3 regions of the Microbispora sp. CA-102843 genome follow, and region 2 is predicted to be linked to each of the others. Evidence: predicted binding sites of a transcription regulator. Region 2 holds the regulator's gene; each other region holds the start of a gene.
The links. Region 2 encodes HrcA, which represses chaperone genes, less so after heat shock. Its sites were predicted from a motif close to TTGGCACTCTCNNNNNGAGAGTGCCAA; they were not measured.
Positions count from the first base shown of each region.

Region 1: groL (chaperonin GroEL) is a predicted target of HrcA. The motif match lies at 1,634-1,660, and genes of this name have one in related genera.
Region 3: groES (co-chaperone GroES) is a predicted target of HrcA. The motif match lies at 1,813-1,839, and genes of this name have one in related genera.

Region 1 is NZ_JBNJNF010000001.1:707,749-711,020, forward strand. It holds gene thrC (threonine synthase) at 1-651, shown strand, start outside; gene ACQEVJ_RS03420 (MoaD/ThiS family protein) at 697-972, shown strand; gene ACQEVJ_RS03425 (cold-shock protein) at 1,229-1,429, shown strand; gene groL (chaperonin GroEL) at 1,803-3,272, shown strand, end outside.
Region 2 is NZ_JBNJNF010000001.1:7,071,910-7,075,181, forward strand. It holds gene dnaJ (molecular chaperone DnaJ) at 1-817, opposite strand, end outside; gene hrcA (heat-inducible transcriptional repressor HrcA) at 818-1,831, opposite strand; gene ACQEVJ_RS32800 (hypothetical protein) at 1,988-2,656, shown strand; gene ACQEVJ_RS32805 (DUF3097 domain-containing protein) at 2,675-3,272, shown strand, end outside.
Region 3 is NZ_JBNJNF010000001.1:8,430,178-8,433,449, forward strand. It holds gene groL (chaperonin GroEL) at 1-1,344, opposite strand, end outside; gene groES (co-chaperone GroES) at 1,412-1,723, opposite strand; gene ACQEVJ_RS38810 (hypothetical protein) at 1,991-2,584, opposite strand; gene ACQEVJ_RS38815 (NAD-dependent epimerase/dehydratase family protein) at 2,767-3,272, opposite strand, start outside.

The DNA.
Region 1 (3,272 bases), 6.4 Mb from region 2:
GAGCTGGGCGAGAAGTGGGGCTTCGTCAACGTCAACCTCCGGCCCTTCTACGCCGAGGGCTCCAAGACGCTGGCGTACGAGATCGCCGAGCAGCTCGGCTGGCGGCTGCCCGACCAGATCGTCATCCCGGTGGCATCCGGCTCGCAGCTCACCAAGATCGACAAGGGCTTCCGCGAGCTGATCAAGCTGGGCCTGGTCGAGGAGCGGCCCTACCGGATCTTCGGGGCGCAGGCCGAGGGCTGCTCGCCGGTCTCCCAGGCGTTCAAGGCCGGGCAGGACGTGGTGCAGCCGGTGCGGCCCGACACCATCGCCAAGTCCCTGGCGATCGGCAACCCGGCGGACGGGCCGTACGTGCTCGACATCGCCCGGCGGACGGGCGGCGCTGTGGAGGACGTGAACGACCAGGAGGTGGTCGAGGCGATCCGCCTGCTGGCCAGGACCGAGGGCGTCTTCGCCGAGACCGCGGGCGGCGTCACGGTCGGCGTGCTGCGCAAACTGGTGCGCGAGGGCCGCCTCGACCCCGACGCCGAGACCGTGGTGCTGAACACCGGCGACGGGCTCAAGACGCTCGACGCGGTGGCCGAGCACGCCCGCCCCACCGCCGTCATCCGTCCCTCTCTCGACGCGTTCCGTGCGGCATTCGCCAACTGAAAGCGTTTCAAAAGGCCCATCGGCAGTAACGAAAGCGAGCGAACAATGAGCGTTTCCGTGCGGATTCCGACGATTCTCCGGACGTACACCAACGGAGCCGCGGAGGTGAGCGGCGAGGGGGGAACACTCCGCGAGGTCCTGCAGAAGCTGGACGCGGACTACCCCGGCATCGGCGGGCGCATCCTGGACGAGACGGGTAAGATTCGGCGTTTTGTCAACGTCTACGTCGGGGAAGAGGACGTCCGATTCGCCGACGGTCTGGACACCGCCACGCCGGACGGGGTGCAGATTTCGGTCATCCCCGCCGTCGCAGGAGGCTGAGCCGCCGCGCCGGGGCCGAGCACCTGACATGCGCTTCTATCGGGGAAGAAGTCGTGCGGTGCCATGGCAAATGGTGCAGCTCTCAACTATTAAACAGCAAAGTGAATATTCTTCGATCCCGCTTTGAGCGAACGCCAAGTAGTAGTTTGCGGATTGACTCTGTTGTCCTACGCCTTGACACAGGTATGGTCGAGGACGATCGACAAAACCGGGGGCTTCTTGGGTGTGGTCCCCAGCCCAGCAAGAGGAGTCGGAAGTGGCGCAGGGCACCGTCAAATGGTTTAACGCGGACAAGGGCTACGGCTTCATCGCGGTAGACGGTGGTAAGGACGTGTTCGTCCATTACTCGGCAATCATGATGGACGGCTACAAGGCCCTCGAGCAGGGTCAGCGGGTTGAGTTCGACATCACGCAGGGTCAGAAGGGCCCGCAGGCGGAAGCCGTACGGGCCGTCTGATCCCGTCATCGACCTTGGAAGGCCCGGCGCACGGATCCCGAGTGCCGGGCCTTCCGCTTGCTGTATTTCCCGCTTCGCCATCGGGGCGCTCACGTCCGCCGGGTCGTGCCGGAGGCGCGCCCCGCAGGCTCGTCCGGTGTCTCCCGCTTCGTCATCGGATCGCTGGTCTGGACATAACGTCCAAGCTGGTCAGCACGGCTTCCGCTTGCACTCTCAGGGGTAGAGTGCTAAATACTTGTTTGGCACTCTGAGGTCGAGAGTGACAACAATCGGGATCGGGGCGATGGGGCCCGCGCAGGGATAGCGGGTCCAAGCCGTCGCGGGCGTCGGCTCGGTCCGTTGAAGACACCCTGCTACTGGGAGGTCTAGCCTAATGGCAGCCAAGATGATCGCGTTTGACGAGGACGCCCGGCGCGGTCTCGAGCGCGGGATGAACCAGCTCGCCGACGCCGTGAAGGTGACCCTCGGCCCCAAGGGCCGCAACGTCGTGCTGGAGAAGAAGTGGGGCGCCCCCACGATCACCAACGACGGTGTCTCCATCGCCAAGGAGATCGAGCTCGAGGACCCGTGGGAGAAGATCGGCGCCGAGCTCGTCAAGGAAGTCGCGAAGAAGACCGACGACGTCGCCGGTGACGGCACCACGACGGCCACCGTGCTCGCCCAGGCGCTGGTCCGCGAGGGTCTGCGCAACGTTGCCGCCGGCGCCAACCCGATGGCGCTGAAGAAGGGCATCGAGGCCGCCGTCGAGCGCGTCAGCGAGGAGCTGTCGAAGCTCGCCAAGGACGTGGAGACCAAGGAGCAGATCGCCTCCACCGCCTCCATCTCCGCCGCCGACACCGAGATCGGCGCCCTCATCGCCGAGGCGATGGACAAGGTGGGCAAGGAAGGCGTCATCACCGTCGAGGAGAGCAACACCTTCGGCCTGGAGCTGGAGCTCACCGAGGGCATGCGCTTCGACAAGGGCTACGTGTCCGGCTACTTCGTGACCGACCCCGAGCGCATGGAGGCGGTCTTCGAGGACCCGTACATCCTGATCGTCAACTCCAAGGTCTCGGCGAACAAGGACCTGCTGCCGCTGCTCGACAAGGTCGTGCAGTCCGGCAAGCCGCTGGTCATCATCGCCGAGGACGTCGAGGGCGAGGCCCTGGCCACCCTGGTGGTCAACAAGATCCGCGGTCTGTTCAAGTCCGTGGCCGTCAAGGCTCCGGGCTTCGGCGACCGCCGCAAGGCCATGCTGGGCGACATCGCCATCCTCGCCGGTGGCCAGGTCATCTCCGAGGAGGTCGGCCTCAAGCTCGAGAACGCCACCCTCGACCTGCTCGGCCGCGCCCGCAAGGTCGTCATCACCAAGGACGAGACCACGATCGTCGACGGCGCCGGTGACGCCGAGCAGATCGCCGGCCGGGTCAACGAGATCCGCGCCGAGATCGAGCGCACCGACTCCGACTACGACCGCGAGAAGCTCCAGGAGCGCCTCGCCAAGCTGGCCGGCGGCGTCGCCGTCATCAAGGCCGGCGCGGCCACCGAGGTCGAGCTCAAGGAGCGCAAGCACCGCATCGAGGACGCCGTCCGCAACGCGAAGGCCGCGGTCGAGGAGGGCATCGTCCCCGGCGGTGGCGTGGCCCTGCTGCAGGCCGGCGCCAACGCGTTCGACAAGCTCGAGGTCAACGGCGACGAGGCCACCGGTGCCGCGATCGTCCGCAAGGCCCTCGAGGAGCCGCTGAAGCAGATCGCCGTCAACGCCGGCCTCGAGGGCGGCGTCGTGGTGGAGAAGGTCCGCAACCTCCCGGCTGGTGAGGGCCTCAACGCCGCGACCGGCGAGTACGTCAACATGTTCGAGTCC
Region 2 (3,272 bases):
TGTGCACCGTGCAGTGCAGGTCGTCGCCGCGCCGCTCGAAGATCTCGTGCGGCCGCTCGACGATCTCCAGGAACAGGTCGCCGGGAGGCCCGCCGCCGGGGCCGACCTCGCCCTCGCCCGCGAGCTGGATGTGCGTGCCGTCCTCGACGCCGGCCGGGATCCTCACCTTGATCGTGCGCCGGGTCCTGACCCGTCCCTCGCCCGAGCACTCCATGCAGGGGTGCCGGATGACGCTGCCGTACCCGCCGCACTGGGGGCAGGGACGGGAGGTCATGACCTGGCCGAGGAACGAACGGGTCACCTGCGAGACCTCGCCGCGCCCGTGACACATGTCGCAGGTGTCGGGGTGGGTGCCGGCCGCCGCCCCGGAGCCCTGGCAGACCTCGCAGACCACGGCCGTGTCGACCACGATCTCGCGGGTCGTGCCGAAGGCCGCCTCCGCCAGGTCGAGCTCGACCCGGATGGTGGCGTTGCGGCCACGGCGGGCGCGGGAGCGGGGCCCCCGCGCGGCGCCCGCCGAGCCGAAGAAGGCGTCCATGATGTCGCTGAACGGGAAGCCCGCGCCGAAGCCGCCGGCCCCGGCCCCGGCCCCCGCGCCGCCGCCGAACGGGTCGGCGCCCATGTCGTACATGCGGCGCTTGCCCGCGTCGGACAGCACCTCGTACGCCTGGTTGATCTCCTTGAACCGCTCCTGCGTCTCCGGATCGGGGTTGACGTCCGGGTGCAGTTCGCGGGCGAGACGGCGGTACGCCTTCTTGATCTCTTCCTGGCTGGCGTCGCGCCGTACGCCAAGGGTCGCGTAGTAGTCGTTGGACACTTATGACCCCGCCAGGATCTGGCCGACGTAACGCGCCACCGCGCGCACCGCACCCATCGTCACCGGATAGTCCATTCGTGTCGGGCCCAGCACTCCGAGCCGGGCCAGTTCCTTGTCACCCGAACCGTATCCGGCGGCCACGATAGAAGTGCCGCGCAGCCCACTGTAGGGGTTCTCGGATCCGATGCGGACGGTCAGTTCGGACAGCCCGCCGGTCTCTCCCAGCAGGCGGATGAGGACGACCTGCTCCTCCAGCGCCTCCAGCACGTCCCGCAGGCCGATGCTGAGGTCGGCGGCGGCGAGGTTGGCCGTCCCACCAAAGACGATCTTCTCCTCGTGCCGCTCGACGAGCGTCTCCAGCAGCACCGACAGGATCGTGGCCGCCGCCGGCCTGTCCTCGGGAGGCAGGCGTTCGGGAACGTCGGCCACGGTCTCGGGCACCTGGGACAGGCCGCAGCCGTCCAGGCACGCGTTGAGCACGGCGCGCAGGTTCGCGATCCGGTCGTCGGCGATGGCCTCGGGCAGGTCGACCACTCGCTGCTCGACCCGCCCGGTGTTCGTGATCAGCACCAGCATGACCCGGCGCTCCGCGACCGGGACGATCTCCACGTGGCGGACCGACGACCTGGTGAGCGAGGGGTACTGCACCACCGCGACCTGCCGGGTGAGCTGCGCGAGCAGCCGCACCGTGCGCATGACGATCTCGTCGAGGTCCACCGCCCCGGCGAGGAAGGTCTCGATGGCCCTGCGCTCCGCGCCGGACAGCGGCTTGATCTGCGACAGCCGATCGACGAACAGGCGGTATCCCTTGTCGGTCGGCACCCTGCCGGCACTGGTGTGCGGCTGGGTGATGTATCCCTGCTCCTCCAGCGCCGCCATGTCGTTGCGGATCGTCGCCGGGGAGACGCCGAGGTTGTGCCGGTCCACCAGGGCCTTGGATCCCACCGGCTCGTTGGTGGACACGTAGTCCTCGACGATGGCGCGCAGGACGGCGAGCTTGCGGTCGTCGAGCAATCGTCACCTCCCTGTGCCTGGAAACACCGACTCTGGCACTCTGTGTTCCCGAGTGCCAAGTGTACGGCTACCACCCCACGTGGTGCGATAACGCGGAGGGCACCAGGACAAGCGAGCTACAAATCCACCACAAGCCGCATGGTGGACTCTTCACCCATGCACGAGAATCAGAACTCCGCGGCCGACGTGACGATGCGGGTGCCCCGCCCCGTACCCCCGCCGCCGGCCGACGTGACCTTGCGGATGCCGCACCCCTTTCCCCCGCCGTACGGCGAATCCCGGCCGATCCGGCCCCGCCTGCTGTGGATCTTCCTCTCCTGGGCGCTCTTCGTCGTCCTGCTGGTGGCGGGCGTCGGCGGGTTCGCCGGCGGCCTGTTCTCCACGATCGGCGACGCCGCGCCCAGAACGATCTTCTCCGGCGGGCAGTCGGTGAACGTCGCGCTCGACCCCGCGGACAAACCGGCGATCTACGCGGCCGTCGACCAGCCCACCGACGTCCGCTGCCAACTCGGCGACGGCGCCGATCCGCGGGTGCGGCTGACCCGGCCGGCCGTCTCCCAGACCGTCTCGCTGAACGGCACGACCTGGGAGCTGCTGTTCGAGGCCGGCGTCCCGGAGGCGGGCACCTACCAGCTCGCCTGCGAGGGCGACGGGGTGCGGTTCGGCGTCGGCAGGCAGCTCGCGGGCGGCGCGCTGGTGAGCGGCGCGCTGGTGGGCGGCGCGATCGCGCTGCTGGCGCTGCCCACCGTCGGCTTCCTGGCCGCGCTGATCGTGACGATCGTCGTGCTCGCGCGCCGCTCCGCGGCCCGGCGTCGCATGGCGTGATTTGCTAGCGTTCCCCGCATGTACGGGCGGGACGTGCTATCCGGAGACTGGCGGCGGCCACGGCGGGGGCAGATCCCCGAGATCCCGGCCGAGCCCGACCTCGTGGTCGAGGACGCCGAGGGCCGCTTCTGCGGCGCCGTTGTGGCCTGCGACAAGGAGGCCGTGACACTGGAGGACCGGTTCGGCCGCCGGCGGGTGTTCCCGCTGACGCCAGCCGGCTTCCTGCTCGAAGGCAAACCGGTGACGCTGGTGCGCCCCCAGGCCGGCCCGAAGGGGCCGCTGCGGAGCGCCTCGGGGTCGATCGCGGTCGAGGGCCTGCGCGCGCAGGTCGCCAGGGAGAGCCGCATCTACGTCGAGGGCGTCCACGACGCCTCTCTGGTCGAAAAGATCTGGGGGCACGACCTGCGGGTGGAGGGGGTCGTCGTCGAATACCTGGAGGGCGTGGACGACCTCCCGGCCATCGTCGAGGAGTTCGGCCCCGAGCCGGGCAGGCGGCTCGGGGTGCTCGTGGACCACCTGGTGCCCGGCTCGAAGGAGAGCCGCATCGCCGCCCGGGTGTCCGGGGACGACGTGCTCGTGGTCGGGCATCCGTTCGTGGACATCTGGCAGGCGGTCA
Region 3 (3,272 bases), 1.4 Mb from region 2:
GGCGGGCTCGATCAGCGCCTTGCGGACGATCGAGACACCGGTGGCCTCGTCGCCGGTCAGGCCCAGGTCGTCGAGCTCCTTGGACACGTGCACGAGCGCGGAGCCACCGCCGGAGACGATGCCCTCCTCGATCGCGGCGCGGGTCGCGGAGATCGCGTCCTCGAGGCGGTGCTTCTTCTCCTTCAGCTCCACCTCGGTGGCGGCACCGACACGCAGCACGCACACACCGCCGGACAGCTTCGCGAGACGCTCCTGGAGCTTCTCACGGTCCCAGTCGGAGTCGGACTGCTCGATCGCCACCTTGATCTCGCGGACGCGGTCCTCGATCGCCTGGGCGTCGCCGGCGCCGTCCACGAGCGTGGTGGTGTCCTTGTTGACCACGACGCGGCGGGCCGTGCCGAGCACCTCGAGGCCGACGTGCTCCAGCTTGAGGCCGACCTCCTCGCTGACGACCTGGCCGCCGGTGAGGATGGCGATGTCCTGCAGCATGGCCTTGCGGCGGTCGCCGAAGCCGGGGGCCTTGACGGCCACCGAGGTGAAGGTGCCGCGGATCTTGTTGGTGACCAGGACGGCCAGGGCCTCGCCCTCGACGTCCTCGGCGATGACCAGCAGCTGGCGCTTGCTCTGGGCGACCTTCTCCAGCAGCGGCAGGAAGTCCGCGATGGAGGAGATCTTGCCCTGGGTGATGAGGATGTAGGGGTCCTCGAGGACCGCTTCCATCCGGTCGGGGTCGGTCACCATGTAGTGCGACAGGTAGCCCTTGTCGAACTGGAGGCCCTCGGTGAACTCCAGCTCCAGGCCCATCGCGTTGGACTCCTCGACGGTGATGACACCGTCCTTGCCCACCTTGTCGAACGCCTCGGCGATCAGGCCGCCGATCTTCGCGTCCTGCGCGGAGATCGTCGCGACGTTGGCGATCTCCTTCTTGTCCTCGACGTGGCGGGCGCTGCCGAGCAGCCGCTCGCTGACGGCCTGGGCGGCCTTGTCGATGCCGCGCTTGAGCCCCAGCGGCTGCGCGCCGGCGGCCACGTTGCGCAGGCCCTCGCGGACCATGGCCTGGGCCAGGACGGTCGCGGTGGTGGTGCCGTCGCCCGCGATGTCGTTGGTCTTGGTCGCCACTTCCTTGGCGAGCTGGGCGCCCAGGTTCTCGTACGGCTTGTCCAGCTCGACCTCGCGAGCGATGGTCACACCGTCGTTCGTGATCGTCGGGGCACCGAACTTCTTGTCGATGACGACGTTGCGGCCACGGGGGCCGAGGGTCACCTTGACAGCGTCGGCGAGAGCGTTCACACCACGCTCGAGAGCGCGCCGCGCGTCCTCTTCGAACTCCAGGATCTTCGGCATTCAGGTCTCCTTGTGAGCGCGCGGAGCCCCGGGCACGTGGTCCCGGGGCTCCACAAGCCGGCGCGGCCTACTTCTCGATGATGGCGAGCACGTCGCGGGCCGAGAGCACCAGGTACTCCTCGCCGCCGTACTTGACCTCGGTGCCGCCGTACTTGCTGTAGAGGACGACGTCGCCCTCCTTGACGTCGAGCGGAATGCGCTTCTCGCCGTCCTCGTCCCAGTTGCCCGGGCCCACAGCGAGGACGCGGCCCTCCTGCGGCTTCTCCTTGGCGGTGTCCGGGATGACCAGGCCGGAGGCGGTGGTCTGCTCGGCCTCAAGCGGCTGGACCACGATGCGGTCGCCAAGCGGCTTAACGGGAACCTTGGTGGCGGTCGTCACGATCGGACCTCCCCTTCAGATTGCGATGAATGAGCTGAAGAGGCGACCAGCGGCCTGCCGTCGCGGGTGTCAGACCTGTCTCGTCGCTATTGGCACTCTCGATGGGAGAGTGCCAACACGAAACAGTATGCAAGTGGCGCGTGACAGTCAACACGAACCGGCATCGCAGGTCAGACGCATCTGGCGGCAACGCGCCCGAGACCGGCAGTTCAGCCGTCCGCCGCGCCGGCGTCACCGTCGCCCCTTCCCGGGGGGGCGAGCGGGTGACTACGCGGAACAGGTGATGTAGAGGGTGGCCCAGGCGGGAGCCAGGAAGTCCGTGTTCTGGTACCGGACGGAGTACGACGGCCCGTCCTGCTGGACGTCGAGGACGTCGACCCCGGCGGGGTGCCGCTCCTCCTGACGCGTGACATGCGGGTGGCTGGGCGGGCAGCTCACGGTGACCAGACCGTCCTGGCCCGGCGCCATGACGGCGCGCTGTTCGAGCTCCAGGCCGGTCGGAGCCACGTGCGGCTCGTTCGAGCAGAGCACCTCGATCCTCACCGGTATGGCGTACGAGTGCGGGTCCTTCTTCGACTGGGAGTTGGTGAACGTCACCTTCACCTCACGCCCGTTGACGACGATGTCCTTGTAGTTCAGATTCTGGGAGTCGTAGGAGTCCTTGGTGGAGGACGAGACCCGGAGCATGACCGGATACGGCTGCGTCGAGGGGCACTGCACCGCCAGACGGGCCGTGCCCTCCGGGATGACGGAGGTCGCGTTCGTCACCACCGTGGTCGTCTCGGCCAGCGCCGGGCCACCGAAACCCACCAGCGTGGCGGCCACCGCCGCGATCGCACCCGTTCGCGTGATCCTGCGCATGCTCGTCTCTCCTCGTTCGTCGTGCTGTGCTTGTGCCGACGACGCTAGAGAGCCGGACTTGGGGCGCTCTTGGCAATGATCATGTGCGGGGCTTGAAGGACGCTTGGCCCGGACCCCGCACGGGCGGGATCCGGACTTCGACGTCATGGGGCCGGCCCTGCCCCGCATCCCCCGCGGGACGGTCAGGCGCGGGAGGCGTACGAGCCGGAGCGGACGTCGTCGACGATGCCGGGGCGGCTCGGCTGCCAGTCGAGGACCTTCCTGGCGAGGTCGCCGCTCACCACCTGGCTCAGGGCCAGGCCCTCGGCGAACGGGCGGCCGAGCACCTCGCTCGCCTCGTCGATCGGCCACGGCACGGCCTTCCCCGTACGGCCCGCGGCCGCCGCCACCTCGGCGACGCTCACCGCCTCCTCGGCGACGGCGTGGAAGAGGCTCCCCGGCGCCGCCTTCTCGATCGCGAGCACGAGCAGGTCCGCCAGGTCGTCGACGTGCACGGTCGCCCAGGTCGGCACCGGGCCGCCCGCGTGGACGTACCGGCCGTCCCCCTGCCCGGGGGCGGCGAGCACCGTGGGAATCCCGGCGCCCCGGCCGTACACGACGCCGGGCCTGACGACGACGCCGCCCGCGTCCAGCACGAGCCGCTCCACCCGCGGACGGTAGCGGGAGGCCGTGATGGGGTTCACCGGCG